Regions from separate parts of the Streptomyces sp. NPDC093261 genome, predicted to be linked through region 3. Evidence: riboswitches for the same ligand, from Rfam matches in the RefSeq annotation. Region 3 holds a riboswitch; each other region holds the start of a gene.
The links. A riboswitch is a leader RNA that binds a small molecule or an ion and turns the genes downstream of it on or off. The one in region 3 is predicted to bind S-adenosylmethionine.
Positions count from the first base shown of each region.

Region 1: another riboswitch for S-adenosylmethionine. It lies ahead of ACIP94_RS31150 (hypothetical protein); the one in region 3 lies ahead of ACIP94_RS30145 (LLM class flavin-dependent oxidoreductase).
Region 2: another riboswitch for S-adenosylmethionine. It lies ahead of ACIP94_RS01880 (aminotransferase class V-fold PLP-dependent enzyme); the one in region 3 lies ahead of ACIP94_RS30145 (LLM class flavin-dependent oxidoreductase).
Region 4: another riboswitch for S-adenosylmethionine. It lies ahead of thrC (threonine synthase); the one in region 3 lies ahead of ACIP94_RS30145 (LLM class flavin-dependent oxidoreductase).

Region 1 is NZ_JBIVNO010000020.1:65,819-73,395, reverse strand. Features, by position in the region: gene ACIP94_RS31175 (hypothetical protein) at 1-216, shown strand, start outside; gene ACIP94_RS31170 (SDR family NAD(P)-dependent oxidoreductase) at 680-1,447, shown strand; gene ACIP94_RS31165 (MerR family transcriptional regulator) at 1,474-1,845, shown strand; gene ACIP94_RS31160 (hypothetical protein) at 2,127-2,285, opposite strand; gene ACIP94_RS31155 (DUF3293 domain-containing protein) at 2,386-2,937, opposite strand; SAM riboswitch class IV at 3,096-3,205, shown strand; gene ACIP94_RS31150 (hypothetical protein) at 3,262-4,329, shown strand; gene ACIP94_RS31145 (alpha/beta fold hydrolase) at 4,778-6,112, opposite strand; gene ACIP94_RS31140 (TetR/AcrR family transcriptional regulator) at 6,181-6,798, shown strand; gene ACIP94_RS31135 (ATP-binding protein) at 7,012-7,536, shown strand.
Region 2 is NZ_JBIVNO010000001.1:398,758-406,334, reverse strand. Features, by position in the region: gene ACIP94_RS01890 (cytochrome bc complex cytochrome b subunit) at 1-230, shown strand, start outside; gene trpD (anthranilate phosphoribosyltransferase) at 365-1,429, shown strand; SAM riboswitch class IV at 1,560-1,676, shown strand; gene ACIP94_RS01880 (aminotransferase class V-fold PLP-dependent enzyme) at 1,888-3,249, shown strand; gene ACIP94_RS01875 (Lrp/AsnC family transcriptional regulator) at 3,304-3,585, opposite strand; gene ACIP94_RS01870 (rhomboid family intramembrane serine protease) at 3,706-4,401, opposite strand; gene ACIP94_RS01865 (hypothetical protein) at 4,558-4,797, shown strand; gene ACIP94_RS01860 (NYN domain-containing protein) at 4,832-6,181, shown strand; gene ACIP94_RS01855 (NlpC/P60 family protein) at 6,510-7,550, shown strand.
Region 3 is NZ_JBIVNO010000018.1:122,408-129,984, forward strand. Features, by position in the region: gene ACIP94_RS30125 (mechanosensitive ion channel family protein) at 1-335, shown strand, start outside; gene ACIP94_RS30130 (DUF4186 domain-containing protein) at 421-861, shown strand; gene ACIP94_RS30135 (NADP-dependent isocitrate dehydrogenase) at 1,016-3,235, shown strand; gene ACIP94_RS30140 (NtaA/DmoA family FMN-dependent monooxygenase) at 3,362-4,738, opposite strand; gene ACIP94_RS30145 (LLM class flavin-dependent oxidoreductase) at 4,757-5,956, opposite strand; SAM riboswitch class IV at 6,357-6,466, opposite strand; gene ACIP94_RS30150 (glutathione S-transferase C-terminal domain-containing protein) at 6,555-7,439, opposite strand; gene ACIP94_RS30155 (hypothetical protein) at 7,548-7,577, opposite strand, start outside.
Region 4 is NZ_JBIVNO010000021.1:108,209-115,785, reverse strand. Features, by position in the region: gene ACIP94_RS32115 (extracellular solute-binding protein) at 1-641, shown strand, start outside; gene ACIP94_RS32110 (DUF3263 domain-containing protein) at 681-908, shown strand; gene otsB (trehalose-phosphatase) at 1,101-1,955, shown strand; gene ACIP94_RS32100 (trehalose-6-phosphate synthase) at 2,029-3,456, opposite strand; gene ACIP94_RS32095 (glucosyl-3-phosphoglycerate synthase) at 3,562-4,524, opposite strand; SAM riboswitch class I at 4,674-4,829, shown strand; gene thrC (threonine synthase) at 4,848-6,128, shown strand; gene ACIP94_RS32085 (MoaD/ThiS family protein) at 6,125-6,400, shown strand; gene ACIP94_RS32080 (cold-shock protein) at 6,852-7,055, shown strand; gene groL (chaperonin GroEL) at 7,569-7,577, shown strand, end outside.

The sequences.
Region 1 (7,577 bases), on a different contig from region 3:
GCGGAGGACGTCTCGCGACCCACACCTTCATCCGCTGGGCCATGCGCTCCAACCACATGGCCGCTGTCACCCTCCCGCACCGCTCGACTGACAATCCCGCACCGATCACCCAGCACCAGCGACTCGCGCTACTGCGACAACTCGTCAACCGTGACGACATCCCGCTCCAGGACCGCGTGGCCGCCGTGCTTGTCCTTCTCTACGCACAGCCCCTGACTCGGATTTCCAGACTCAGCACCGACGACGTCCAGCACAAGGACGGAAAGGTCCTCGTCCGGCTCGGCGACCCACCGTCGCCCGTTCCCGCCCCGTTCGACGGAATGCTGCTGGACTACCTGGGCCAGCGGCCGAACACCAAGACCGCGACCAATCCCGATGCCCGATGGCTCTTCCCCGGCCGCCGGGCCGGACAACCCATGACCCCGGAAGCTCTGGCGACCTCGGCTCCGCCGTCTCGGCTTCCCGACTCGGCCAGGACGCACAGCGGCGATCCGTCAACTCGTCCTCCAGGCACCGGCCCCGGTGATCGACCAGATGCTCGGCTACAACGACGACCACACCACCCGGATCGCCGAAGCGGCCGGAGGAACTTGGCGTCACTATGCCCCCGGTGACCACCGGCGGTGACAACCACCCGTCAGGCGCTGCTTGACCTTGCCGCTGGCGGCAGGGTTGCACGATGACCGGCATGAACAGCACCGCGCAGCAGAGCAGCAGGATCGTCGCCGTCACCGGAGCCGGCACCGGGATCGGCCGGGCCACCGCCCGCACCTTCGCCGCTGAGGGCGCCCAGGTGGTCGCGATCGGGCGGCGGGCCGAGCCCCTCAAGGAGACCGCAGCCGGGCACGACCGGATCACACCGCTGACCGCCGACATCACCGCCGAGGGCGAGCCGGATCGGATCATCCGGGTCGTGCTGGAGACACACGGTCGGCTGGACGTACTGGTCAACAACGCAGGCATCGTGCGCAGCGGCGCCATCGGCACGCTGACGCCGGAGATGATCACAGCTCAGCTTGCCACCAACCTCGTCGCCCCCATCCTGCTGGCCCAGGTCGCGCTGCCGCTTCTGGAGAAGTCGGGCGGGGTGATCGTCAATGTCAGTACGTCGGTGGGGCAGCGGGCCTGGCCCGGCAGCTCGGTCTATGCAGCTACCAAGACAGCTCTGGAGCTGCTGACCCGCAGCTGGGCGGTCGAGCTGGCACCCCGCGGGATCCGGGTGGTGGCGGTCGCCCCCGGCGCGATCGACACACCCATCGGCGAGCACCAGGGCCTGACGCCGGAGCGGATGGCAGCGGTGCGGGAGTGGCAGCTGGCGCACACCCCACTGGCCCGGATCGGCCGCCCCGAGGAGGTGGCCTGGGCAGTCACCCAACTTGCCGCACCGGCCGCGTCGTTCGTCACCGGCGTAGTACTCCCAGTCGACGGCGGAGCGGTCGTGGCGTGATAGGAGTAGCCCGGGAGGTGGGATGGGTGCGGATCGGTGAGCTGGCCAGGGCGACCGGGACAACCGCCCGTGCGCTGCGGCACTACGAGCAGGCCGGGCTGATCTCCTCGCAGCGGGCCTCCAACGGCTACCGCATCTACGACGAGCGGGTGGTGGTGCGGGTCCGCAATATCCGCTACCTGCTGGCCGCGGGGCTCACTCTGGACGACGTGCGGGTGTTCCTGCCGTGCCTGGACGGCGATGTGGCCGCCGCACCGCCCTCGGACAAGGGCCTGCAGGTCGCGTTGGAACGACTGGCGGTCCTCAACGAACGGATCGCTGCCCAGACCGAGGCCCGGGACCGGCTGGAAGCCGCGTTGCGACAGACAACCGGTGGCCGGATCCGCCCAGTGGCCTGAACGTCTGCCTCGTCGCAGAAGCCGGAGGAACCTGGAGTCGCTACCCTCCCCACGGCCACTCACGGTGGCCATGAGCCCTCACCAGCCAAGGAATACGCGACTCTCGATTACGCGAGGTCGCCAGTGTCAGGCGCCAGCAGGGACGTTGAGGCCCGCTCTTCCATACGACAGAGCACCCGCCGGAACGCCGGGCAGAGGTTTGGTCCTGGCAGCGGGCGGCAGGGGCACGCTGGGCGACCGCGTCGACGTCGGTGCGGGCGTACGGCTCCAGCATCGTGACGTCAGCTTGTGCCGTCCACGTGGGGGCGGGCCAAGTGGCGCAGCGGGGAGGTCTTGTCCCACACATGCCAGCGCGCACCGCACACGGGGTCGGTTTCGTAGGTCACCTCTGCGGGGAAACCGTCGGCCTTGACCCGCTCGGCGGGTGGTCCGGAGAGCACCCTGGCGCATCGGGGGCAACGCTCTGGGGTGCGCATGGGGTACATGCCCATCGTTTTCCTGTTCCTGGTGCTGTTGTTTCGGCGTCCGGTCGCGGGTCCGTCAGGCGGTCGGCCAAGTGACGAAGCTCCGACCCCTGTTGGAGGTGAACGCCGTCCATCCCTGGACGTCCGTCACGCCGCCGTCGCAGGACAGCAGATGCCAGGCACCGGGGGTCCGGGCGAAGACCGCGTCCTGGCGGAGGCACCGTCCCAGTTCACGTGCCGCCGAGTCGCTCAAGCCGGCGATGGCGACGCTCTGCTCGATGTGTGTGCCGTGCGCATCACCTCCCGCTGCGGGCCACCACGCGAGCCCTCGCCGGTCAAGTTCGTCGAGGAGCACGGCCTGAGCGCGGGCGTTGTCCGCGGCGAGGGCGGGACGGCCGCAGGGGTCGCACGCCGTGACGACGTGGAGGGCGGCGGTTCCGGCAGGTCCGGGGAGGTCGGGGAAAGGGCCCTCGGCCGTGCCCCGCGGACGCGGTGCGACCCGTACCGTCCGGTCCGGGAATCGGATATCGAGGACCGTCCGCCCGTAGAGATCCCAGTTCGGGGGTGTGGTCGCAGCGTCAGTGACCTGTATGAGGCCCTCCTGTGGACGAAGGACCCCCTTACCCACCGGCAGGGAGATCGGTGCTCGCTCCCACAGGGCCGTGGGAGCCGGTCCTCGGCGCGATCGGCGTCGTGACCGGGCGGAACTATGCCACACCACCGGGCAAGGGGCCAGCGTTGTGGATCACATTGTGCAAAATCCGCACGGGTGCTACCTTCGCGCCCGGTCGCGAGTTCCGGCGTCAAGCCTCGGCTTGCTGGACGACATCCCGCTCGCCGCGGATGCCCCGGGTGACGACCAGCCCAGCGCGCGGTGCGTTGGGAAACCGCAGATCACCGGGGTGTGGACGTGCACTACCGGGGTCCATCGACTCCGGAAGGTTGACCGCCCGTGCCCGTTTCCGACGCGATCCCCGAAGTGCCGATGGGGCGGCAGACCCAGAAGCCTGAGCCGGCACCCGAGTCCGCCAGGTCCGCAGTCGCGGAGCCGGGCCGCGCGGGCCTGCTGACCATCGGCCTCGACGCCGCCCGGGCACTGTTCTGCACGGCCGAGGTGAGCAGCTCCGGCCTGCCAGGAACTGACGAGGTCTTCGGCCAGTGGCTCGACAGCGGATTCGACGTCGCCTTCTACCGCAGCGAGGACGGCTCCCTTCAGGCACGTGCTGTCAACCAGAGGGGGCATGTTCCCGGCTCGCTGATCAACAGCCGTATCGGAACGGCACGGTTGGAGTCGGTCTGCCTCAATCCTCGCCGGCTCGCACCCGTCGGGCCTCGGGAGCCGGACCTGGTATCGGCGGAGGGCGAGGAGGCCGATGGAACAGATGCCCGGACGGACGGAGGCATGCCCGGCAACCGCCGTGGAGACGAGGAGGGCAAGCGGCGGTACGCGAAGGTGGAGTACCAGGAGGACACGGGCTGCGTTCTGACGGTCGTGGACGACTTCGCCGAAGGAACGGCGAAGGAGTCGGCCCATCACCTGGGCGGCGACGTCACCGCAGACACCGACGGAGACTGGTTCGAAACGCTCACCACCCTCACCGAACTCGCCCAGGCAAGGCTGGAAACGGAGGGGTGGGCCCCGGACGGTCCGTGGCAGGTCCAGTGGTGGTGCAGCTCGTGCGACGTCACGGACCCGCCGTACGAGACCCTTGAAGTGTTCGAGGAGTACGGCTTCGATCCGGACGAGATCACGCAGCACTACGTGCACATCTACAGCCAGGGCAGCAACGGCTGTTACACCGTCGAGTTCTCTGCGGAGCACCGGGGAGAGGACAACGTCATGTACCTCCAGCTGGAGTTGGATTCCGGCAGCAAGGAGGTGGGAAGCGGCAGTCTCGAAGAACTGCGGAGCCACCTGGAACAGGCGACGGAACGGGTGCGGGAGGCCGGCTACACCCCGCTCGACGGCGACTGGAGCGTCGGCTGGACACGCTGCCACGTGCCTCTGGCCCAGCTGTGACCGACTGACGGCCCCAGGCTGCGGTGTCCTGTGCCCTGTTGTTTCCGTCCAGCCGAAGGGCGGAGAGCGAGCAGCTGTGCCGCCCGAGTGTGCAACATGCCCCGAGTTCGCCGTGCCCCTCGGTTCCTCGGCATGGGGCCTGACCAGGTGGGGCACCCTCGGGAAGGCGGGCGATGGCCTCGGCGGCCGGATCAGACGGAACACGCATGGGGGCCGCGCGGGACGGCCCGCCGGATCGGGCCCAGCGCCAACCCGGTTCGTCGTCATGGCGGCGATAGATGGAGGTCCTGGTGAACCTCGTCCCGTACTCGGCAACGAGCTCGCCGTGATCCTGCACGGTCACTTCTCTGCCCGCCCGTCCACAGCAGCGAGTGACCGCTCCATCAGGGTCAGCAGTCCACGTTCTCACTGACATGAGGCCGACACATCGCAACGGGCTACAACGTCATCATTTGTGATCACGCAGGAAGGTCGCGATCTCGTCGCGGGTCGGGTAGTTCGGCAGGGGGGCTGGCTTGTCCTGAAGGAACGCAGTGATGACGGCGGCGGCTCGGTCGTTGTTGTCGTCCAGGCCGTTCCACATGTGGTGTCCGACTCCGGGCATGTACTGCGTGCGCTGGATGGCGGGGTCATTGGCAAGAACGGTGGTCTCCCATTGACGGACCTGGGAGGAGCACTCGGCGATCATCAGCATCGCGGGGGTCCGGGACTGCCTCAGAAGCGGTGCAATAGAGGGCGAGTCCTTGACCGTCTGCTCGACGCGAAGGCTGGCGACGGGGCTGAAGGAGAAGTTCTGTGCGGTGTTCTCGGCTGGGATGCGGTGCGCGTCGCGCGCGCAGTACGCGGATGCGGTGTCGCTGCCGAGGTCGGCGGCGGTGAAGGCGTTGTCGCCTTCGGCCTGCCCGATCAGTCCGGTGTCGGGGGTGAGGAGTCCAAGTCGCATCAGGCCGAATGCCACGGCGTACCGTGGGACGTGCGTCGATCGCGGCCCGGTCATGGCCGGTGCGAGGCCCCGCGCGGATTTTCGGCCCTTGTGGCCGGTGAGGTGGGCCGTGGGGCCGTCCATGGGGCCGGGCTCAGCGATGATCGCTCGGTGCAGGCGTGCGGCGACGTTCGGGTCGGCCAGGGCTCGGGTGAGCACGGTCCCGCCCGAGGAGAATCCGAGGATGTCGACCTTGCCCTTGTTCAGGCGGTCGACGAAGGCGGCGAGGTCGCGGACCGACCTGGAGATTGTGTACTGGCCCATGGGGAGCAGGTCGCTTCGTCCGCCACCGGCTTGTTCATAGCTGTAGACGTCGTAGCCGTGGCGTGCCAGGAGTTGCAGGAACCGGTGGTCGAGCACCGAGATGCCGCGGACCGGTCCGCCGTTGAGGTACACGAGCGGGAGGGGATGCCGGGTTCCGGGGTTCGCGGGCGGGTAGTGGTACACCGCTAACCGGCTGCCTGTGGCCAGGCTCCAATGCTGCGTGGCCACGAAGGGTAGGACGGGCGGGTACTGCCGGGCTGTTGGCACGGTCGAGATGCAGACCGTCGCTGTCAACACCGCCGCGACGACCACCGGCAGGAACGGCACGAGCCGCGCCGGCCAGGTGCGGTGCCGGCCCCGCCACAGCGCGAGGACGGTCCCGGCCCCGAGGGTCGTCAACCACGCGGCGAGCCCCGAACCCGCCCCGTCCGTGAGGGCGATCAGTGCGAGAAAGGCGACGACCAGCGTCGTGACGGCGGCCAGGGCCAGCAGTAAGCGTCCGGTGAAGCGGACGAGACGTATGGCGAACGTGGGCACGGCGGACCTCCGACAGTTTCAGAACAGTGTTTCAAAACGACGTTACCAGAGAGGGTAGGCTGCTGGCCGTGGGTAGGCCGAGAACAAACGACGAGGTCGTCAAAGAGCGGCTCGTGGAATGCGCGACCGAGATGCTCGCCACCCGTCCGCGAGAGTCACTCACGGTCCGCGCCGTGGCCGCTGCCGCCGAGGCGTCGACGACGGCGGTGTACTCCTTGTTCGGCGGTAAGGACGGGCTGATCGGTGCGGTGCGCGACAGAGCCGTCGCCGGCCTGTTCCAGGACCTGTCGGCGGTGCAGACCTCCGCAGACCCTCTCGCCGACCTCTACGCGCTCGCCGTCGCCTACCGTCGTTGGGGGCGCGGACACAGTCACCTGTACACGGTGCTGTTCGGCGGTGTGCAGTCCTTCGACCCGTCGGGGGATGTCGGTGCCAGTGACCCGATCCGTCCGCTCCTCGCGGCGATCGACCGCGCCTTGACGGCGTCCGTCCTCGCTGGCAGCGCAACGTCGATTGCCCTGTCGATCTGGGGAACTCTGCATGGGCTCGTGACTCTCGAACTGGCCGGGGCGCTCGACGCCGCGACGGCCGGGGCCGCATTCCGCTCGACGATTCACGCCACGTTGCGCGGATGGACGACCCCTGAGGTGTTTCGCAGCCTTCGCCAAGCGGAACTCGCTCCTTGACGGGCTCAGGGCCGGTATCCCGGCTTGCTGGTACCTGCTGGGGTGCGTGGTCTCCCACCGCGCAGCATGGCGTTGCTGCGTCAGATCATCGCTTCTCGTCCGAGATGATTGGCATGCCCAGGGAGACTGGAGCGGCGTGCGCGTACGGTGGCCGGGGCGCACGCTCGGCGGGCAGCCGTTCACGACAGCGAACAACAATGAAAGAGCCCATACATGATCAGTCCGCTTATGAAGCAGGCGGCAGACGATCAGGGCACCGGTGAGCAGGCCACGCTGCGCTACAGCACGGCCTGGGCCGACGGCGCTGCCCGCGCCGTTGATGCGCGCCAGGCCCTACGCGCCTTCCTCATCCGTGGCCCTCATGCCGACCAGGCTCCCGTTCCCGAAGCTATGGTCCTGGATGCCCAGCTCGTCGTCAGGGAGCTGATTGCGAACGCAACCCGCCACGCCCCCGGACCGTGCGGGCTCGTCCTGCAGATGGTGGGCGAGGAGCTGGTGATCACTGTGTGGGACACCTCCCCCCAGGAACCGGTCTTCAAAAGGCCCGACCCCCACCGCGTAGGGGGCCACGGACTGCACCTCGTGCGCGCCGCCGGCACGAAAGTGACCGTCACTCGCCGCGCCCAACGGAAGCAGGTCACTGCCCATCTGCGCGTCACGCCCCATCGCGGCAACAGCACCAAGGATCGGACCGTCCTGTTCTCCCCCCACTCGGACAGAACACGGCAGACGGACTGACTCAGCAGGCAGCAGCCCCCCGCCTGCCTTGCCCGGCATCC
Region 2 (7,577 bases), on a different contig from region 3:
TCCACGAGCCGCTCAGCCAGGAGCAGCTGCACACGCTCACGGCGCACGAGCAGTACAAGCCGGCCGAGATCGGCCCGACGGTCGACGAGAACGGTGTCGAGCGGAAGGTCAGGGGCTCGGAGAAGCTCCGTGCCAGGCTGAGCAACGCCTACTACGGGGAGGACAGCCAGATCCCCAAGCCCACGGTCGAGGAGTACAAGGAGATCACGAGCGGCCACGGCCACCACTGATCGCTGCGCGCGCCACGCCACGGTCGAAGGGCCCCGTCCATGCCGGACGGGGCCCTTTGCCGTGCCCTGGGCTGGATAGGGTGGACCTGTTCGAGAAATGTGTCCCGAGCGGGACACCGACCCAGGAGCGGCTTATGAGCGCTGTGAACCCCGCTGGAGGCGACACCGCGGCGGGCCGTTCCTGGCCCCGGGTGCTGAACGCGCTGCTGGACGGCCACGACCAGAGCGTGGACGACACGGCCTGGGCGATGGACCGCATCATGCGCGGCGAGGCGACGGACGCGCAGATCGCCGCCTTCGTCGTCGCGCTGCGGGCCAAGGGCGAGACGGTCGAGGAGATCACCGGGCTCGTGCGGGCGATGTACGAGCACGCGAATGTGATCGAGGTACCGGGTCCGGCGGTCGACATCGTCGGTACGGGCGGCGACGGCGCGAAGACGGTCAACATCTCCACGATGTCCTCGATCGTGGTGGCCGGCACGGGCGCGAAGGTCGTCAAGCACGGCAACCGGGCCGCGTCCTCCGCGTCCGGCTCCTCGGACGTGCTGGAGAAGCTCGGCATCAATCTGGACCTCACCCCGCGACGGACGGCCGAGGTGGCCGAGGAGGCCGGGATCACGATCTGCTTCGCGGTGAGGTTCCACCCGGCGCTGCGGCATGTGGCCGCGGCGCGTGGGCAGCTCGGGATCCGTACGACGTTCAACGTGCTGGGCCCGCTGACCAACCCGGCCAGGGTGAAGGCACAGGCGGTGGGTGTCGCGGATCCGCGGATGGCGCCGATCGTGGCGGGGGTCCTCGCCGAACGCGGGAACTCCTCCCTGGTCTTCCGTGGCGACGACGGACTGGACGAGCTGACGACGACCTCCACGTCCCGGGTGTGGGTGGTCCGCGACGGCAAGGTCACCGAGGAGTCCTTCGACCCCCGGGACGTCGGCATCGAGCGGGTGCCGGTCGAGGCGTTGCGCGGGGCCGACGCCTCCTACAACGCCGATGTGGCGCGGCGCCTGCTGGACGGCGAGACCGGGCCGGTCAGGGACGCGGTGCTGTTGAACTCGGCGGCGGCCCTGGTGGCCCTGGAGCCGACCGGGGCGCCCCTGGCCGGGCAACTGCGCGCGGGGATGGAGAAGGCGGAGGAGTCGATCGACTCGGGCGCCGCGAAGCGAACGCTGGAACGCTGGGTGGCCGCAAGCCACCGATGAGCCCCAGGGCGAGGGGGAGCGCGGCGCGGCCGGGCTCCCCCTTTCGCATGCCGCCGGGAAACAGGGCGTATGTCCCGGCATCCGGACACGTGTTGCGGCCGGCCGATCATGTCGCGTAGCGTCCTGCCCAGGTCATGAGCGACAGCCATGCGGCCCCGGCCGGCTGTCCGGCAACCCTCCGTCCGTGGCGGGGTGCCCCGGGTGAAGACCAGGTCGTGGGCAGCGAGGTCCACGGCAAGCGCGGACCCCTCGCACGCTTCGCATGAGCGTGGGGCCAGGGGTCCTGGTCGTTCGAGGGAGCCTTCCGTGAGCAAGCGAATGCGCTAGGGCCGCAGAGCCCCGCCTCCGCATCCCCTTTTCACCTTTTTCACCCTTTTCCCGCGCCGTCGACGCGAGCCCGCGCCCTTGCGCGCGCCCTCCGGCGCGGTGATCCCTTCTGCCTTCACGGGAGTGCACCCATGTCCGTCTCCACCCTTGCCGCCGACCCCTACGTTTGCGCCCCGCTGCCCGTTCTGGGCAGGGATGTCAGCGTCCCGCTCGTCACGGGCGGCACCGTCACCTACGCCGCGCTCGACTACGCGGCCAGCGCCCCGGCGCTCCAGCGGGTCTGGGACGACGTGGCGGCGTACGCGCCGTACTACGGCAGCGTCCACCGCGGCGCCGGGTATCTGTCGCAGCTGTCCACCGACCTCTTCGAGAACGCCCGCCGGACCGTCGCAAAGTTCCTCGACTGCCGCGAGGCGGACCAGGTGATCTTCACCCGGTCCACCACCGACTCGCTCAACCTGCTCGCCGCCGCCCTGCCGGCCGACTGCCAGGTCCTCGTCTTCGAGACCGAGCACCACGCCTCGCTGCTGCCCTGGCGGGACGCCCGGGTCACCGTCCTCGACGCCCCGCGCACCCCGCAGGGGGCCGTACGGGCCCTGGAACGCGCCCTCGCGGACCGCGACCCCCACGGACCGGCCCTCGTCTGTGTCACCGGCGCCTCCAACGTCACCGGCGAGCTGTGGCCCGTACGCGAGCTGGCGGCGGCCGCCCATGCGCACGGCGCCCGTATCGTCCTGGACGCCGCCCAGCTGGCCCCGCACCACCCCGTGTCGGTCGCGGACCTCGACGTGGACTGGGTCGCCTTCTCCGGCCACAAGCTCTACGCGCCCTTCGGCTCCGGGGTGCTGGCCGGCCGCGCCGACTGGCTGCGCGCGGCCGAGCCCTACCTCGCGGGCGGCGGCGCCAGCCGCAGGGTCACCCGGCGCACGGACGGGGGAGTGGACGTCGACTGGCACGAGACCGCCGCGCGGCACGAGGCCGGTTCGCCCAATGTGATCGGCGCCTACTCCATCGCCTCGGCCTGCAAGGCCCTCACGGAAGCGGGCTTCGACGCGCTCGTCGCCCGTGAGCGGTACCTCATCCGCAAGGTCAGGGAGGGACTCGCCGAGATCCCGGAGGTCAGGGTGCTCTCCCTCTTCGGCGACGACGCGCCCCGCGTCGGCGTCCTCTCGTTCGTCGTCGAGGGCTGGAACAGCTCCCATTTCGCCGCCGCGCTCTCCGCCGAGTACGGCATCGGCGTCCGCGACGGCCTGTTCTGTGCCCATCCGCTGGTGCGCACCCTGCTGGGCGGCGACCCGGGGACCCAGGGCGAGTGCGGCGCGCCCGAGGCCGCTCCCGGCGAGCGGTCCCTGAACGCCATCCGCGTCAGCTTCGGCGCGGGCACGCCCGACGAGCATGTGGAGCGGTTCGTGCGGGCGGTCGCGGAGCTGGTCCGGCACGGCGCGCGGTGGACGTATCGCACACAGGACGGGCGCTGTGTTCCGGCGGTCTGAGGCCCCCGGCCGGTGGACGTCCGTCGAGCCCGGCGCCTGGTTCCGGCCCGGCGCCTAGTTGTCGAGCCCGATCGCGAACGCCGCCTCCAGGTCGTGCTGGGAGTACGTGCGGAAGGCGACGTGTGTATCCGTGCCCAGCACGCCCGGGATCTTGCTGATCCGGCCCGGGATGACGTCCGCCAGGTCGTCGTGTGCCCGCACCCGGACCATGGCGATGAGGTCGTACGTGCCGGTGACGGAGAAGACCTCGCTGACGGAGTCCAGCGCGGCGATCGACTCGGCGATCTCCGGGATCCGGTCCACGCTGGTCTTGATGAGCACGATCGCAGTGATCACGGCTGGCCTTCTCCCTAGGTGCACGCTCGGACCTGTCACTCTAAGACCTGCTCCACCGCTCACCAACAGACGTGCCCCGGCGGCGCGGGGACCGCGCCGCCGGGGCACGTCCGTGTCCGGTCACCGACGCGGCACCAGCACAGGTCTGCGCACCCAGGCGTAGAGGAAGCCCAGCGCGAACCCCACGACATGGGCCAGGTAGGCGACGCCCGGTCCCTGGGCGGCGCGGTCCGCCGCGATCCACTGGAGGGTCGCCCAGAAGGGCAGCACCACCCAGGCGGGAAAGCGCAGCGGCAGGAAGAAAAGGAACGGAAAGAGACTGGTCACCCTGGCTCCCGGGAACAGAAACAGAAACGCGCCGAGCACCGCGGAGATCGACCCCGAGGCCCCGACCAGGGTCTGTGCCGACTGCGCGTGGGCCGCCGCGTACCCGAGGAGCGCCAGATAGCCGCAGCCCCCGTAGAACAGGGCGAACTCCACATGACCCATCCGCTCCTCCGTCATCGCCCCGAAGACATAGAGGAACAGCATGTTGCCCAGCAGATGCACCCAGCTGCCGTGCACGAACAGCGCCGTCGCGGGGGTGAGTGCGGCCCGTGGCGCCCCGCTGAACAGGTCCGCGGGCACCACCCCCCAGCGGGTGAAATAGGCCCGCTGGGCGGCGAGCAGCGCCTCGCCCCGGCCGTAGGCGGGATTCAGGCCCGAGGCCGGCCCCAGCACAAAGATCAGACAGCACAGGACGATCAGTCCGTACGTCACGGGCGCCGACTGTCCCCGCAACGCCCTCCCGGCCGTCCTGCCCCAGGTGCTGATCATGGGACAGAGCATGGCGTAACCGGACCGATCCGCACAGAGTGCCTCGCCGCGTGATACGAGCAGGCGGCGGTCGCCCACCAGGCCGTAGGGTTACGAGCCACACGCTCCAGGGAAACTGGCGCATCACGGAGACTGGAAGAAGGAAGAGCAGCCACGATGACGGTGCCCCTGCCGACCGAGACGACCCGCTGGCGCTGCACGCTCTGCGGCAACCTCACCCGGTTCGACGTGACCCGCTCGTCGAAGGTGGTCGAGTACGTGCATCTCGATCTGGCCGGGGAACCGACGGTCGAGGAGCGCGACGTGGTCAGTGAGACCATCGAGTCGGTGCGTTGCCGCTGGTGCAACGCCCTGGACCAGGTGGAGCTCGTGGACAGGCCGGGCGCCGGCTCCTGACGGAGGCGGCCCCGCACAGGCATTGGGGTGACGGATGGTGGAGACATCGGGCGGGGAGCCGGTCGACGGCACCGCTGAGGTGCTCGACCGTCCGCTGCCCGACGGAGTGCGCCGTCGGGTCGTGCAGATCGTCTCGGACGGCTTCGGCGGGCTGACCCTGGCCGAACTGCCCGCACAGTTGCGGCAGTACGCCCGGTTCGCCCCGAACCGTCGGGCCAAGTTCGCCGGCAACGCCATGGCCGCGGCCGTGGAGACCGACGCGCTCTTCCGGCAACGGATCGCGGAGAAGCTCAGAGAGGCCCAGCCGGAACTGACCGGCGCCCTCGACTCCGGCTCGCCGCCCCCGGCCGCGGACCCGCTCGACGTGGCGGCCGCGGCCTACGTACTGCGCCCGGCGGGCTGGGTGAAGCTGGTGACCGCCGCGGGCGAGGAGGCCCAGCGGGCGGACGCCGAGCGCGCGGACGAGGAGAACCGGGCCGAGCTGGAACGGCTGCGGGCGGAACTGGGCGCCGCCCGCGAGCAGACCCGCGCCGAGACCGAACGGCTGCGCGGGGAGCTGGAGTCGGCCCGTAAGGAAGCCGAATCGCTTCACCGGAAGCTGCGCGCCGCGCTCAGCGATGTCAAGCGCGGCGAGGCAGCCCTGCGCAAGGTGCGGAGCGAGGTCGAGGCCGCACGCGCCGAGGGCCAGGCGCAGCTCTCCGCCGCCGAGAGCGAGACGCGGCGGCTCAAGGGACGGCTCGGCGAGGCGGAGGCCGCCCTGGAGGCCACGCGCCGGGCGGCGCGCGAAGGGCGCAGCGTCGAGGACATGCGCGTACGGCTGCTGCTCGACACCGTGCTGGACGCGGCCCAGGGGCTGCGGCGGGAGCTGGCGCTGCCGCCGGTCTCGGTGCGGCCCGCGGAGACCGTGGACGCGGTCGAACCGGGACGGATGACGCCGAAGGACATCGCCGCCCGGGCGCTGTCCGAGAACGATCCCGCCATCCTCGACCAGCTGCTCGCGCTGCCGCAGGCGCATCTGCTCGTCGACGGGTACAACGTCACCAAGACCGGCTATCCCCAGATGCCGCTGGAGAAGCAGCGGCTCAGACTCCTCGGGCAGCTCTCGCAGCTCGCGGCGCAGACCGGCGCGGAGGTCACCTGCGTCTTCGACGGGGCCGAACTGGCCGCTCCCGTGCTGCTCGCGCCGCCGCGCGGCGTGCGGGTGCTGTTCTCCAAACCGGGCGTCACCGCCGACGAGCTGATCCGTCAACTGGTGCGCGCGGAGCCGCCGGGCCGGCCGGTCATCGTGGTCTCCACCGATCGCGAGGTGGCCGACGGAGTCGCCAGGGCGGGTGCCCGCCCCGTCGCGTCGGTGGTCCTGCTCAAGCGATTTTCCAGGGCATAACGGACTTCCTTGCCGGGCGCGCCCGTTGCCTCGAACACCCCATGGGTCGCCAACGCACCAAGCGCAACATCCGCCGGGCATGCCCGAATTGAGGTGGTCGTGGCGCAACGTAGCGTCAAGGCCGCATCACCCCAGGTGAGTTCCGTGCAAAGAATGCATTGCGTGACGGGAATTTTCCCGCTCAGGATTTGAACTGATCACAGCGAGGTCACTAGGGTCGGGCCTCGAACCTCCGCACGGGTGATCACTCACAAGGGGTGAGTGACGGCGGAGGGCACCGCCCGCCGGCGTGTCGGTAGGCGGCTGAAGGAAGAAGGAGATCGCCCCCGTGGCGTCCCACCGTCGACCCAAGCAGCCGAGCCGCGCACGTGTGACCGTGCTCACCACCGCAGCGGCCGCCGCCGTGGCCTTCAGTGCCCAGGCCGCCAACGCAGCCCCCAGCGAGAAGCCGAGCAAGGACGAGGTCAAGTCCCGGGTCGACAAGCTCTACGGGGAGGCCGAGCAGGCCACCGAGGCCTACGACGGCGCCAAGGAGAAGCAGGACAAGCTGGAGAAGCAGATCTCCAGCCTGCAGGACAAGGTCGCCCGGGGTCAGGACGAGCTGAACCAGCTGCGTGACGGCATCGGCACCATGGCGAGCGCCCAGTACCGCACCGGCAGCATCGACCCCTCCGTGCAGCTGTTCCTCTCCTCGAACCCGGACGACTACCTCGACAAGGCGTCCACGCTGGACCAGTTGAGCAGCCAGCAGGTCGAGGCGCTCAAGAAGATCCAGGAGAAGCAGCGCGAGCTGGCCCAGGAGCGCCAGGAGGCCGCCGACAAGCTCAAGGACCTCGCGGCCACCCGGACCGAGCTGGGCAAGAACAAGCAGGAAGTCCAGGGCAAGCTCGCCGCGGCGCAGAAGCTGCTCAACTCCCTGAGCGCGCAGGAGAAGCAGCAGCTCGCCGCCGAGCAGGACCGGGCCAGCCGGGCCAGCGAGCGCAGCGTCCTCGGCGGCGACACCGGGTCCGCCTCCGGTCGGGCGGCCGCGGCGTTCGCCGCCGCCCAGTCCATGATCGGCAGACCCTACCAGTACGGTGCCACCGGCACGGCCACGTTCGACTGCTCGGGCCTGACCTCCTGGGCGTACGCGCAGGCGGGTGTCTCCATCCCGCGCACCTCGCAGGAGCAGGCCAACATAGGCACCCGGATCTACTCGGTCAACGACCTGAAGGTCGGCGACCTGGTCTTCTTCTTCAACGACATCCACCACGTGGGCCTCTACGCGGGCAACGGCCAGATCCTGCACGCCCCGCGGACCGGCACCGTCGTCCGCTACGAGTCGATGAGCACGATCGGCGGACCCTTCATGTTCGGCGTCCGAGTCTGACCGGATCCCTCGCGGACCGGGCCGCCA
Region 3 (7,577 bases):
TGGAGCATGTCGAGAAGGTCACCGCGGAGGTCGTCGCCGAGGTGATGACGGAGATCACAGGCGCCGTCCCGGACCATGAACCGGCGGTTCGGTTCCACACCTTCGGCGACTCCCGGATCGGCTTCACGGTGATCCTGGGCGTCGGCGAGTTCAGCGACCAGTACCGGATCAAGCACGAGTTCATCAAGCGTCTGCACAAGCGGTACCGGGCCGAGGGCATCCGCATCCCGGCGCCGACGCGGACAGTGGCGCTGCGCCAGGGCTCGGCGGCCATACCGCACCCGCGCAGCGGCACCGGCATGGTGATCGAGCACGGCGGCCCGGACGCCCCCTGAGCCGCACACCGGCGCCGGCCCGGCGACGGACGTCCCGGGCCGGCGTGCCGGGCCGGAGGCAGCCCGGCATATGCTCGGAAGGAGCATGCATCCTTCCTCCGCCGAACCCCCGATGCCCGACCGGACGGCTCATGCGCTCGATGAACGGCTCGACCGGATCGCGCGCCATCCCTTCCGCGCCAGGTTCCACCTGCGCGGGCGCGACCGGGCCACCGCCGAACTGAGCGGCCCCGGCACGATCCGGTGGCACGCCTACGACCTCATCTCCAAGCGGCTGGCACCGGCCGAGCCGTACAAGGACGGCAAGCAGACCCCCTACCGGGGCCACCCGGTGTTCGTCGCCCAGCATGCGACCGCGACCTGCTGCCGTGGCTGCCTGGAACGCTGGCACGGGATCCCGAAGGGGCGGGAGCTGAGCCGTGCCGAGCGCGCCTACGTGGTGGAGGTGATCTGCCGCTGGATCGAGCGGGAGGTGGCGGGGGCGCCGGGGCCCGGGACCGGCGCGCCGGGCGCGGACCGGCCCTGATCCCTCATGGGGCCTCGCGCCGCGCCGGCCCGGGCCGGGCCGCAGGTAGGGGTGGCCGTCCCGGCCGTCCATGGCGCGGGCCACTGTCGAGTGGGGTGCGCACACGAGATATCTTGATGTCGAGCAATGTTGCAGACGTGGAGCGGAGCACCCGGTGACTGACTCGACCATCATTTACACGCACACTGACGAGGCCCCGGCCCTGGCGACGTATTCCTTCCTGCCGGTGGTCCGGGCGTACGCCTCGCAGGCGGGTGTCGCTGTGGAGACGCGTGACATCTCGCTGGCCGGGCGCATCCTCGCGGTCTTCCCCGAGTACCTGAACGAGGACCAGCGGATCAACGACGACCTCGCTGAGCTGGGCGAGCTGGCCAAGACCCCCGCGGCCAACATCATCAAGCTGCCCAACATCTCGGCGTCCGTCCCGCAGTTGAAGGCGGCCGTGGCCGAGCTTCAGGCCAAGGGCTACGCGCTGCCGGACTACCCGGACGAGCCGAAGACCGACGAGGAGCGGGAGATCCGCGCCCGTTACGACAAGATCAAGGGCTCCGCCGTGAATCCGGTGCTGCGCGAGGGCAACTCCGACCGCCGCGCTCCCGCCTCGGTGAAGAACTACGCCAAGACCCACCCGCACCGCATGGGCGCATGGTCCCCCGAGTCCAAGACGAACGTGGCGACCATGGGCGTGGACGACTTCCGCTCCACCGAGAAGTCCGCGGTGATCTCCGAGGCCGGTTCGCTGCGCATCGAGCTGAAGGGCGACGACGGCTCCACCACCGTGCTGCGCGAGTCCGTCCCGGTCCTCGAGGGCGAGGTCGTGGACGCCTCCGTGATGCGTGTCGCCGCGCTGCGCGAGTTCCTGACCGCGCAGGTCGCCCGCGCCAAGGAGGAGGGTGTCCTGTTCTCGGTGCACCTGAAGGCGACGATGATGAAGGTCTCGGACCCGATCGTCTTCGGCCATGTGGTGCGTGCCTTCTTCCCGAAGACGTTCGCGAAGTACGGCGAGACGTTCGCCGCGGCCGGCCTGACCCCGAACGACGGTCTGGGCGGCATCTTCAAGGGCCTCGAGGGCCTGCCGAACGGCGAGGAGATCAAGGCCTCCTTCGACGCCGAGCTGGCCGAGGGCCCGGCGCTCGCGATGGTCGACTCCGACAAGGGCATCACCAACCTGCATGTGCCGTCCGACGTCATCGTGGACGCCTCCATGCCCGCCATGATCCGCACCTCCGGCCACATGTGGGGCCCGGATGGCCAGGAGCACGACACCCTCGCGGTGCTGCCGGACTCCAGCTACTCCGGCGTGTACCAGGCCGTGATCGACGACTGCCGCGCGAACGGCGCCTACGACCCCTCCACCATGGGCTCGGTGCCGAACGTGGGCCTCATGGCGCAGAAGGCCGAGGAGTACGGCAGCCACGACAAGACCTTCGAGATCCCCACCACGGGTACCGTCCGTCTCGTGGACCAGGCCGGCAATGTCGTACTGGAGCAGACCGTCTCCGCCGGTGACATCTTCCGCGCCTGCCAGACCAAGGACGCCCCGATCAAGGACTGGGTGAAGCTCGCCGTCACCCGCGCCCGCGCCACCGGCGACCCGGCCGTGTTCTGGCTGGACGAGACCCGCGCCCACGACGCCAACCTGATCGCCAAGGTCAAGGAGTACCTGCCGGAGCACGACACCGAGGGCCTGGACATCCGCATCCTGGCCCCGGTCGAGGCCACCAAGCTGTCCGTGGAGCGCATCCGCCGCGGCGAGAACACCATCTCCGTCACCGGCAACGTGCTGCGTGACTACCTGACCGACCTGTTCCCGATCCTGGAGCTGGGCACCAGCGCCAAGATGCTGTCGGTCGTCCCGCTGATGGCGGGCGGCGGCCTGTTCGAGACGGGCGCCGGCGGCTCCGCCCCGAAGCACGTCCAGCAGCTCGTCAAGGAGAACTACCTGCGCTGGGACTCGCTCGGCGAGTTCTTCGCGCTCGTGCCGTCCTTCGAGCAGTATGCGAAGGCCACCGGGAACCAGCGCGCCCAGGTCCTCGCCGACACCCTCGACCGCGCCACGGCGACCTTCCTCAACGAGGACAAGTCCCCGACCCGTCGCGTCGGCGGCATCGACAACCGCGGCAGCCACTTCTACCTGTCCCTGTACTGGGCGCAGGAGCTGGCCCGGCAGACCGACGACGCGGAGCTGGCGAAGGCGTTCGCCCCGCTCGCCGAGACCCTCACCGCCAACGAGCAGAAGATCGTCGACGAGCTGATCGCCGTCCAGGGCAAGCCGGCCGACATCGGCGGCTACTACCAGCCCGACCCGGCGAAGGCCTCCGAGGTCATGCGTCCCTCGCAGACCTGGAACCAGCTGCTGACCTCGCTCGCGTAAGCGGGGTCCGCGCGGCACCCGCACCGGTGTGACCACCGCCCCGGCCGGATCGGATCCGGCCGGGGCGGTCGTGTCCTCGGAGCCCGGTCGCGGCCCGCGGGCCGGGACCCGGTTGCGATGCGGGCGCTACGACGCCGCCTGCTCGGCCGGTGCCCCGGCGTCGGGGTGGGCCAGCCCCAGGTGGTCGCGCAGGGTCGTGCCCTCGTACTCCGTGCGGTACACACCGCGCTCCTGAAGCAGCGGGACCACGGTGTCGGCGAAGGCGTCGAGTCCGCCCGGGGTGATGTGCGGGACGAGGATGAAGCCGTCGGACGCGTCGGCCTGGACGAAGGCGTCGATGTCCCGCGCCACGGTGGCCGGGGAGCCCACGAAGGTCTGGCGGTTGCCGGTGTGGATGACCAGGTCCCGGATCGACCAGTGGTGCGCGGCGGCCAGCTCCCGCCACTCCCGCGCGGTGGCCGGCGGATCGCGGTACATCCGCACCTGGGCACGGCCGCGGGCGATGGTGTTCTCGCCGGGCAGGGGGTCGATGTCCGGGAGCGGGCCGTCAGGGTCGTAGGCGGACAGATCGCGGTTCCAGACGAACTCCAGGTGCTTGATCGCGGTGGCCCCGCTGACCTGCGCCCGGCGCACCTCGCGGGCCAGTTCCCCGGCCTCGGCGTCGGTGTCGCCGAGGACGAAGGTCGCGGCGGGCAGGATGAGCAGCTGGTCGGGGCGACGGCCGTACGTGGCCAGGCGGCCCTTGACGTCCGTGTAGAAGGCCTGGCCCGCCTCCAGGGTGGCGTGCCGGCTGAAGATGGCATCGGCGCTCGATGCGGCGAACTCGCGGCCCTCCTCGGAGTCACCCGCCTGGAAGATCACCGGGCGGCCCTGGGGGCTGCGCGGGACGTTGAACCGGCCGTGGATGTCGAAGTGCCGGCCGTGGTGGACGAAGGCTCCGGCCTTCGCGTCACGCAGGAAGACCCCGGTCGCCGGGTCGGCGACGATCTCGCCGCCGTCCCAGGAGTCGAAGAGTTCGTTCGCCGTGGCGAGGAACTCCTTGGCGCGCGAGTAACGCTCCTCCTGCGGCAGAAAGCCGCCGCGGCGGAAGTTCTCCCCGGTGAAGGCGTCCCAGGAGGTGACCACGTTCCAGGCGGCGCGTCCGCCGGAGAGGTGGTCGAGGCTCGCGAACTGGCGGGCGACCTCGTAGGGCTCGTTGAAGGTGGAGTTGATGGTGCCGGTCAGGCCGAGGTGCTCGGTGACCGCGGCCAGTGCGGCGAGCACGGTGAAGGTGTCGGGGCGGCCGACGACGTCCAGGTCGTAGATTTTTCCTTCCTGTTCGCGCAGGCGCAGCCCCTCGGCGAGGAACAGGAAGTCGAACCGGGCCCGCTCGGCGGTCCGCGCGAAGTGCGCGAACGAGCTGAACTCGATATGGCTGCCGGCCTTCGGGTCGCTCCACACGGTGGTGTTGTTGACGCCTGGGAAGTGGGCTGCGAGGTGGATCTGCTTGAGCGGCTTGCTCATGGTGGGTGTCCTTCCGGCTCAGGCGGCGTAGCGGTTGGCGGGGCGGGCGAGCCCCAGCAGCCCGCGCAGGGTGGTGGCGTCGTACGCGGTGCGGAACGCGTCGCGGCGCTGGAGTTCGGGGACGAGACCGCGGGTGATCCGCGGCAGGTCGTGCCCGGCGACGGCGGGACGCAGCCGAAAGCCGGTCAGCCCCGCCGACCGCAACTCCTGGAGGAGGTCGGCGAGTTGGGCGGGTGTGCCGGTGAAGATCCGGGCGTCGCCGGTGTACGGCTCTCCGGCGGCGGCGTCGAGGCGCTCCCGGCGGGCGGCGGCCTCGGCGGGGGTGTCGTCGAGGAAGACGACCAGGTCGCCGAAGAGGTGCAGCGGCGCCTCCGCCCGTCCGGCTGCGGCCTGCTCGGTCCGGACCTCGGCGACGATCGCGCGTGCCTGCGCGGCGTCGTGCGGGGTGACATAGCCGAGGTCGGTGGAGCGGGCGACGAGCCGGAACGGCACGGTCTGGTGGGCGAGCGCGGTCACGAGGGGCTGGCCCTGGGGCGGGCGGGGGGTGATCGAGGGGCCCTTGACGCTGAAGTGGCGGCCCGTGAAGTCGATGTAGTGGAGCTTGTCGCGGTCGATGAACCGGCCGGTGGCCACATCGCGGATCTCCGCGTCGTCCTCCCAGCTGTCCCAGAGCCGGCGCACGACCTCGACATGGTCGGCGGCCTCGTCGAAGAGGTCGGTCACCAGCTCCCGTGCGCCGGGGCTGTCGTAGGCGTCGATACGGGGCAGGGTGCGGCGGCCGAAGTGGGCTGCCTCGTTCGGGCGCGCGCTGATTCGGACCCTCACGCCCGCACGGCCGGTGCTGACGTAGTCGAGGGTGGCGATGGCCTTGGAGATGTGGAACGGCTCCGTGTGGGTGACCACGACGGTCGGCACCAGCCCGATGTGGCGCGTCAGTGGGGCGACACGGGCGGCGATCAGGACGGCGTCGAGGCGCCCGCGGACCTGGTCGGTGCGTTCGTCCGGGTCGAGGAGGTGCGACGACTGGGGGCCGAGCCCGTCCTCGAAGGTCACGAAGTCGAGCAGACCACGCTCGGCCTCGGCGACCAGGCCGGCCCAGTAGCCGGCGGTGAACAGGTCCCGGGGGCGGGCCTCCGGCTCGCGCCAGGAGGCGGGGTGCCAGCCGGTGCCGTCGAGCGCCACGGCGAGGTGCAGGGGCGAAGGAGAGGTTGAGGACACGAGTGGGTGCCTTCCTGGATGTCCGTATCGAGAGCGCCGGCCCCCGCGCGAGCGGGGCACGGCGGGGGCGGGAAGCCGGCTCCAGCGGAGTCGGACGCCCCGGGGCGGCGCGCGCCACCGCACGGCCCGGCGGCAGGGGCCGCCGGGGCTGAGGGGGCGAGGGAGGCGCACGGGACCGGGACGGGAACGTGGGCGCACCGCGGCGATGGTGCGCGTCGGGGAGGGGAAACGCCGTCAGCCGTGACAGCGGGCGGAGCCCGGGGCGGTACAGAGCGCGCTGTTGACGCGCAGAAGATCGACGCAACGGTTCGCGCACAGCAGGACGCAGCCCCGGGGCCGCGAAACGGCTGTCCTCGAAGCTGCGTACATCACTGCCACCGTCACTCTTCCGGCCCGTGGGGCCACGCGCTTACCGAAACGTCATCCGGTCGGGTCGTCACCTGGGGCACCCCACCGCGGAGCGAGGGTTGCCGGTCGGCAAGCCAGGGCTTGTCGCTGACGCTCATGACCTTTCTGACCGTAGGTCAAGACAGGCGCCCGAAGCGCTGTTCACGCACGTCCATCAGGTGATACACGCACGGGAGCGCCGGCCCGCCGGTCAACGGGAGCCCGTCGTCGCGCCGTTGGGGATGTGCGCCGCCCAGTCGAGGATCTGCACGGCCGCGCCCGCGGCCTCCAGTCCGCGGCACTGCGCGTGATGCCGGCGGGCGATCCCGTCGAGGTCGAGGTGCGGACCGAAGGCGGGGTGGGCGGCCAGCCGGCGGGCGTACGCCCACAGGTGCGGATGGCCGGCGACACGCTGCACGGCGGCGGCGTCGAGGTGCCAGCGGTGCACGGTGTCGAGTTGCACCAGTGCGACCCACAACTCCACGTCGGCCACGGTGGGTTGGTCGCCCAGAAGATACTCCTGGCGGGCCAGCCGGCCCTCCGGTGACCTCAGGGCGCACAGCAGTGAGGTGAGCGCGGCGTCCCGGTCCGCGTCATCGGCGTCGGCACGTCCGGCGCGCTGGGCGGCCGCGTCGATGCCCAGCGCACACAGGCGCCGGACCCCCTCGATCTCCGCGTCGGCGCCCTGCGGGTGGAGCACGGGGCGGCCCGCGCCGAAGCGGCGTGCCAGGTCCCGCATGATGTCGGGGGCGTGAGTGCTGACGATCCGGCCCGACCAGTCGTCGCTGAGCACCGGTGCCACGGTTGGTCCGGAGTAGCGATGGGCGCTCGCCTCGTAGAGCGGGCGCAGGGCGGAGTGCTCGCCGCCGGGTCCGTCCGGCACCGCGGGCAGCAGGGTGACGGGGACGATGCCGTCGAGGCCGAGCAGGCTGTGGGTGACGGCGATCCGCAGACAGCGCGGACAGGCCAGGGACAGGTGGAGTCGGTAGCGGCGCGGTACGGCGTAGTGGCCGCTGCGGGCGTCGCGGCCGATCCTGCCCCGGAAGGCGGGGGCGGGATGGGCGGGCGGGAGTGCGGTCAGGGCATGGGCGGACATGTCTCTCCCAGGGGTTCGGTCGCGCGAGGGCGCGGTGGGCGGCGGCCCGGGGCGAGCGGCGCTGCCCGACCAGGGGGCGGGGTGCGGCGCGGGCCCGCCACCGCCGTTTCAGCGCAGGGGGCCGGACGCGCTGCACAC
Region 4 (7,577 bases), on a different contig from region 3:
GCGACGGCTATCTGGACGGTTTCGGCTCCTACGACATCGACTCCGCGCAGAACGTGGGCACCTTCACCTGGCTGAAGGACGAGCTGGTCGGCAAGGGGCTGACGGGCCCGGTGCCGCCGGGCCGGCTCAACCGCGCCGACGCCTTCTCCGCCTTCACCCGCGGTGAGGTCGGCATGCTCAACGGCCACCCCTCCCTGATGAAGATGGCGCGGGCCAAGGGCGTGGACTTCGGCATGGTGCCGATGCCGGGCGTCGGCGGCCGGGCGAAGTCCACGATGGGCGTGGCGGACTGGATGACGGCCTTCAAGCAGAACGGCCACCAGGACCAGATCCGCGCGTTCCTCGATTACGTGTACGACGAGAAGAACGTGATCGACTTCTCGCGCGAGTACGACCTGCTGCCGGTCACCAACTCGGCGCAGGAGACGATGGCGGCGTCCTCGCGGGACGCGGACCTGGAGCCCTTCCTCCAGCAGCTGCCCAGCGCGGAGCTGTACCCGGTCGGCAAGACGTCCTGGGCGGGGGTCAGCGCGGACATCAAGAAGGAGATCGGCGAGGCCGTCGCCCCGGACGGCAGCCCGTCGGCCGTCCTCGGCCGGCTCCAGCGGGCGGCGGTGGCGGCGGACAGCGCCACCGGCTGAACCGTCCGCTCTGTCGGTCCCCGGGGCTACCGTTCCCTCATGGAAGAGCTGAATCCCCGAGAAAAGGCCGTCCTCGCCCTGGAGGGGCGCAGCTTCTCCGGGCCGGGGGCCAAGGAGCGGGCCATCCGGGAGCAGCTGGGCCTCGCGCCCGTGCGGTACTACCAGCTGCTCAACGCCCTCCTCGACGACCCGAGGGCCCTCGCCCACGCGCCGGTCACCGTCAACCGCCTGCGCCGCATCCGTGACTCCCGCCGCGCCGAGCGCTGACTACCCGGCGCTGGCCGTTGCCGGCGCCGACCGTTGCCGGCGCCGACCGTTGCCGGCGCCGACCGTTGCCGGCGCTGGCCGTTGCCGGCGCCGACCGTACCCGGCGCTGACCGCGCCGGGGCCGGGCGCCGCGCGCCGGTGCGCGTGCCGGAGTCAGGAGTGCGGCCGGTCCCGCGCGGATAGGGTCGTTGCATGGGCAGCCATACGGACTCCTTGCCGACACCCGCCACCCCGGCCGGGCGTGACGGTCTCGACGCCATCCTCGCCCGGCCCGAGCGGGCCGTCCTCGCCTTCGACTTCGACGGGACGCTCGCCCCGATCGTCCCCGATCCCGACCAGGCCCGCGCCCACCCGGACGCGGTCCCCGCCCTCGCGGTGCTCGCCCCGAAGGTCGCCTCCGTCGCGGTGGTCACCGGCCGCCCGGCCGGCGTCGCCGTCCGCCACGGCGGCTTCGCGGGCGTATCCGGACTCGACCACCTCGTCGTCCTCGGCCACTACGGCGCCGAACGCTGGGACGCCCGCACCGGCACCGTCAACGCCCCCGCCCCGCACCCGGGCGTCGCCGCCGTCCGCGCCGAACTCCCCGGCTTCCTGGACGAGATCGGTGCCTGGCGCGGCACCTGGATCGAGGAGAAGGGGCGCGCAGTCGCCGTGCACACCCGCCGGGCCGACGACCCGCAGGCCGCCTTCGAGGCCCTGCGCGAACCCCTCACCGACCTCGCCACCCGCCACGGCCTGATCGTCGAGCCCGGCCGTCTGGTCCTGGAGCTGCGCCCCCCGGGCATGGACAAGGGAGTGGCCCTGTCGGAGTACGTCCGCGAGGTCGGCGCCGGAGCGGTCATGTACGTGGGGGACGACCTCGGTGACCTCCCGGCCTTCGCCGCCGTCGACAAACTCCGCTCCGACGGCGTACCCGGCCTGCTCGTGTGCAGCGGCAGCGAGGAGGTCACCGAACTGGCCGAGCGGGCGGACCTCGTGGTCGACGGCCCGGAAGGCGTCGTACGACTGATGTCCGCTCTCGGGGCCCATATGACGGACCGCCCCTGAGGGCCCTCGTCACACCGGTTGCCGGACCGCCCCCGCCGAGGGGCGGTCCTCAGCCGTCCGGTGCGGGCGGTCCTCAGCCCTCCAGCGCGGCGAGCTGATCCAGGAACCAGCGGGCCGGAGGCAGTGCCGTGGCCTGGGCGGACAGTCGCTTGGTGCGCTCGCCGCGTTCCGCCGGACCCATCGACAGCGCCTCGTGCAGCGCCTGTGCCGTGCCCACGATGTCGTACGGGTTCACGGTCACCGCGTCCTCGCCCAGCTCCTCGTACGCCCCCGCCTCCCGTGAGAGCACCAGCGCGCAGCCCTCGTCGGAGACCACCGGGACCTCCTTGGCGACCAGGTTCATGCCGTCCCGGATGGGGTTCACCAGGGCCACGTCCGCCAGCCGGTAGGCGGCGAGCGACCGGGCGAAGTCGTCCTTGACGTGCAGTTCCACCGGGGTCCACCCGGGGGTCCCGAAACGCGAGTTGATCTCCGTCGCCACCCGCTGGACCTCTGCGGTGTAGTCGCGGTAGACGGCCAGGTCCTGCCGGGACGGGTAGGCGAAGGCCACATGGACGACCCGTTCACGCCACTCCGGACGAGACCGCAGCAGTTCCTCGTACGCCAGCAGCCCGCGCACGATGTTCTTCGACAGCTCCGTGCGGTCCACGCGCACGATCGACTTGCGGGGCCGGCCGTCGGGGGCCGTGCCGATCTGCGCCCGCAGGGTCCGCATCCGCTCGTCCACATCCGGCCGGTGCGCCCGCTCGCGCAGGAACTCGGCGTCGGCGCCCAGCCCGTGGACGCCGATGCGTGTGCCCGAGAGGGTGTCCGGGCCGAGGACCGCGCGGCAGCAGTCCGTGAACGCGTCCGCCCATCGCTGGGTGAGGAACGCCGCCCGGTCCGCGCCCAGGATCCCGCCGAGCACCTGAGCGGCGATGTCGTCGGGCAGCAGGCGGAAGTACTCCGGGGGCGCCCACGGCGTGTGAGAGAAGTGGCCGATCCGCAGATCGGGCCGCAGCCCGCGGAGCATCCGGGGGGTCAGGGTGAGGTGGTAGTCCTGGACCAGGACCGCCGCGCCCTCGGCCGCCTCCTCGGCCAGCGCCTCGGCGAAGGCCCGGTTGTATCGCTCGTACGCCGCCCACTGCCGCCGGAACTCCGCGTCGAAGACCGGCTCCAGCGGTGTCTGGTACAGCATGTGGTGCACAAACCACAGGACCGAGTTCGCGATGCCGTTGTACGCGTCGGCGTGCACCCGCGCGTCGATGTCGAGCATCCGTACGCGCTGGCCGCCGGTGTCGGCCGGGTCGAGCCTGCCGCCCGTGCGCCGTACCGCCTCCCGGTCGCTGTCGTTCAGCGCCGAGCAGACCCACACCGCGTCGGTGTCGGGGCCGATCGCCGACAGGCCGGAGACCAGTCCGCCCCCGCCGCGCTTGGCGGTGAGCTGACCTGTCTCGTCCAGCGCGTATGAGACCGGACCGCGGTTGGACGCCACCAGAACGGAAGCCGCATTCGAAGCCATGCCACGAAACCTAGCCCGAGGGGAAAACGCTCAAACGTTCCCTTCGGCCGTCTGCGGAGCCGTATACAACGGGGGCGTCGGGGGCCCGGTCCTCCGGGCCCGGCCTCAGGCCGCCCACCGGTTCGCGTACTCCGCGATCTCCGCCATCGGCGGCCGTTCCGCCGTGTCCACCGAGTACGTCCGTGGCTCGAACCCGCCCTCGACACGTTCGAACTGGGTGAGGGCGGGGCGGACCAGATGGCCGCGGGCCAGCCGCAGCTGCGCGGTGCGGTAGATCGCCGCGGCCATGCGGCCCAGCGCCTGGCCGTCCTGGTGGCGGTGCAGCCGCACCCCGACGTCGACCTGGGCCAGGGCGTCCAGGCCCACCAGATGCAGGGCGTCGACCAGCATCCCCAGCTCCACTCCGTACCCGACCGGGAACGGGAGGCGTTCCAGCAGGGAGCGGCGGGCGGCGTACTCGCCGCCGAGCGGCTGGACGAAACCGGCCAGCTGCGGCCAGTGCATATTGAGCAGCGGCCGCGCCATCAGCTCGGTGACACGGCCGCCCTGGCCCGCCGCCGTGCCGGTCTCACCGGGCAGGGCCAGCGGCCGGTCGTACATCGCCTTCACGAGGTCCACGTCCGGGTCCGTGAGCAGCGGGCCCACGATCCCGGAGACGAAGTCCGAGGAGAACTCCCTCAGGTCGGCGTCGACGAAGCAGATGATGTCCCCGTGGGTGACCAGCAGGGAGCGCCACAGCACCTCCCCCTTGCCGGGCACGGCCGGGACGCGCGGCAGGATGGCGTCGCGGTGCACCACCGTCGCCCCGGCCGCCGCGGCGACCTCGGAGGTGCGGTCGGTGGAGCCCGAGTCGACGACGACGATCTCGTCGACGAGCGGTACCTGCCGCATCAGGTCGTGGCGGATGACGGCGACGATCTCGCCGACCGTCTCCTCCTCGTCGAGCGCGGGCAGCACGACACTGACCGACGAACCCGAGGCGCGTTTGGCGGCCAGGATCTGGTGGAGTGGGCGATCGGTCACGGACCAGGAGCGGGTGCTCAGCCAGCGCTCGACTTCTTCCAGCACAGCCTGCGACTCCTTCCATGGAGTGATCCATCTCGCGGTTCGGACGACTATCTCAAGTGTCCTGGCCTTCGGTTACAGTCTTGAACAACGCCGGTGACCATCGCATGTCGTGGGTCGCCGCCGCTCGTAGCAGTGAAACAACCGCATACAGCTCATCCAGAGGGGCAGAGGGACACGGCCCGATGAAGCCCCGGCAACCCTCCAGCCGGTTCTCGTAGATCAGTGCGATCGTCTTCGCGAGGCTCCCGGCTAGGGAAGGTGCCAAATCCGTCTCACGGCGAGATGCGTCGTGAGGAAGATGAGGAGAAAGGGCCTCGCCTGACATGGCTGTGCAGACAGTTGTAAGCAGCACCGACTCCGTGAACCTCGGACCCGCCGCGGCCCTGTCCTGCCGGGAGTGCGGCCATCGGGTGCCCCTCGGCCCGGTCTTCGCATGCGAGGAGTGTTTCGGCCCGCTGGAGATCGCGTACGACTTCTCGGGCTACGACACCGAGGAACTGCGGAAGCGGATCGAGGCGGGCCCCGCGAACATCTGGCGCTATGCGCCGCTGCTGCCGGTCCCGGCGGACGTCGCCGACAAGCCGAACCTGAACCCCGGCTGGACCAAGCTGGTCAAGGCCGACAACCTGGCGCGCGAGCTGGGCGTGACCGGCGGGTTGTATGTGAAGGACGACTCCGGCAACCCGACCCACTCCTTCAAGGACCGCGTGGTCGCCCAGGCGCTGGAGGCGGCGCGCGTCTTCGGCTTCACCACCCTTTCCTGCTCCTCCACCGGCAACCTGGCGGGGGCTGTGGGCGCCGCGGCGGCCAGGGCCGGCTTCCGCTCCTGCGTCTTCATCCCGCACGACCTGGAGCAGGGCAAGGTCGTCATGGCCGCGATCTACGGCGGCGAGCTGGTCGGCATCGAGGGCAACTACGACGATGTGAACCGCTTCTGCTCGGAGCTGATCGGCGACCCGGCCGGCGAGGGCTGGGGCTTCGTCAACGTCAACCTGCGTCCCTACTACGCGGAGGGGTCCAAGACCCTGGCGTACGAGATCGCCGAGCAGCTGGGCTGGCGGCTGCCGGACCAGATCGTGGTCCCGATCGCCTCCGGATCCCAGCTCACGAAGATCGACAAAGGGCTTCAGGAGCTGATCAAGCTGGAGCTGGTCGAGGACCGGCCGTACCGGATCTTCGGGGCGCAGGCCGAGGGCTGCTCGCCGGTGTCGACCGCGTTCAAGGCGGGCCACGACGTCGTACGGCCGCAGAAGCCGGACACCATCGCCAAGTCGCTGGCGATCGGCAACCCGGCGGACGGCCCCTATGTCCTCGACATCGCGCGCCGCACCGGCGGGGCCGTGGAGGATGTGACGGACGCGCAGATCGTGGACGCCATCAGGCTGCTCGCCCGCACCGAGGGCATCTTCGCGGAGACGGCGGGCGGTGTGACGGTGGGCGTGACCCGCAAGCTGGTCGAGAGCGGTGCGCTCGACCCGACGAAGACGACCGTCGTCCTCAACACCGGCGACGGCCTCAAGACCCTGGACGCGGTGGCGGGCACCGGCCTCACCGCGACGATCCGTCCGACCCTGGACTCCTTCCGAGAGGCTGGCCTCGCATGAGCGTGACCGTTCGCATCCCCACCATCCTGCGCACCTACACCGGAGGCCGGGCCGAGGTCGCGGCCGAGGGCGGGACCCTCGCCGAGGTCATCGCCGACCTGGAGAAGAACCACACCGGCATCGCCGCCCGTGTCCTGGACGACCAGGGCAAGCTGCGCCGCTTCGTCAACGTGTACGTCAACGACGACGACGTCCGCTTCGAGCAGGGCCTCGAGACGGCGACCCCGGACGGCGCGGGCGTCTCCATCATCCCGGCGGTGGCGGGAGGCTGACGGCAGGTCATCCCCACGCGATCGTTACCCTCGGTAGGGCCGAACACCGAGAGTTCATCGAATTGCCCCCTCCGCGAGAGAAGCGGAGGGGGCAATTCTGCATGGTTGAGCGCGGTACAGTTGGGGAACCCGCTCCCGGTTTCCCGGTCGCACAACCGGAGTCCCTGCCGCCCGCCCGACAAGAAGCAGCCAAAGTGGGCAGGGGTTTTGCGCCATCCATTCCTTTTGTCGGGCCCGACTTGCCCTGAATTCGGGTGAATTCTTCGTACATTCCCGACCGGTCATGCCCGGAATTCTCGTCCGATTGACCTGTTGCACAGGGCAGTTGGACAGATACATTCAGCCGCGGTCGACGCGTTCCGGCGCACGCCCCCAACCGTTGGGGGGTGAGGTCTGACCCGGATCCGCGAAGTGTGGATCTGTGCAAGGGCCAGTAATAGGGGAGTTAGGCATGGCTCAGGGCACCGTCAAGTGGTTCAACGCGGAGAAGGGGTACGGCTTCATCGCGGTCGACGGTGGTGCGGATGTATTCGTCCACTACAGCGCGATTCAGATGGACGGCTACCGCACCCTGGAAGAGGGTCAGCGGGTCGAGTTCGAGATCTCGCAGGGTCAGAAGGGGCCGCAGGCGGACATGGTCCGTCTGGCCGGCTGAGATTGCGCGCCGACGACTGAACTGTTCGACGTGTCGAGGGGCTCGTATCCCGTAGGGGTGCGAGCCCCTCGGTCTGTCCGGGGCCGGTGGGACGGGTGCGGCGGGGCGTGTGGGGAGCGCGGGGCGCTGGGGGCGCTGGGGGTGCGCGGGGCGCTGGGGGCGCGCGGGCGAGGGTGTGTGTGCGCCGCCCGGCGGGCTCGCTTCGGGGGTGCGCGCCGTGTCCATCCGTCACCCGGCGCCACCCCCGACGGGCGCGCTTCGGGGGTGCGCCCGGTGTCCATCCCCCACCCGCCGCCACCCCCGACGGGCCCGCTTTGCGGGCAGCGCCTTGCACTCGACCGGGGCGAGTGCTAATCATTGGCGTTAGCACTCTGAAGGTGAGAGTGACAAAGAAGGACCGGGTCGGTGAGGCCGCGGGCCGGGTGGGGCAAGGAACCTCCGGCCGGGGCCGTCCGTCGCGGGCGCGGGCGCGGTCCGAAGTAATCACCCCCAGTCCTGGGAGGACCACTTCACATGGCCAAG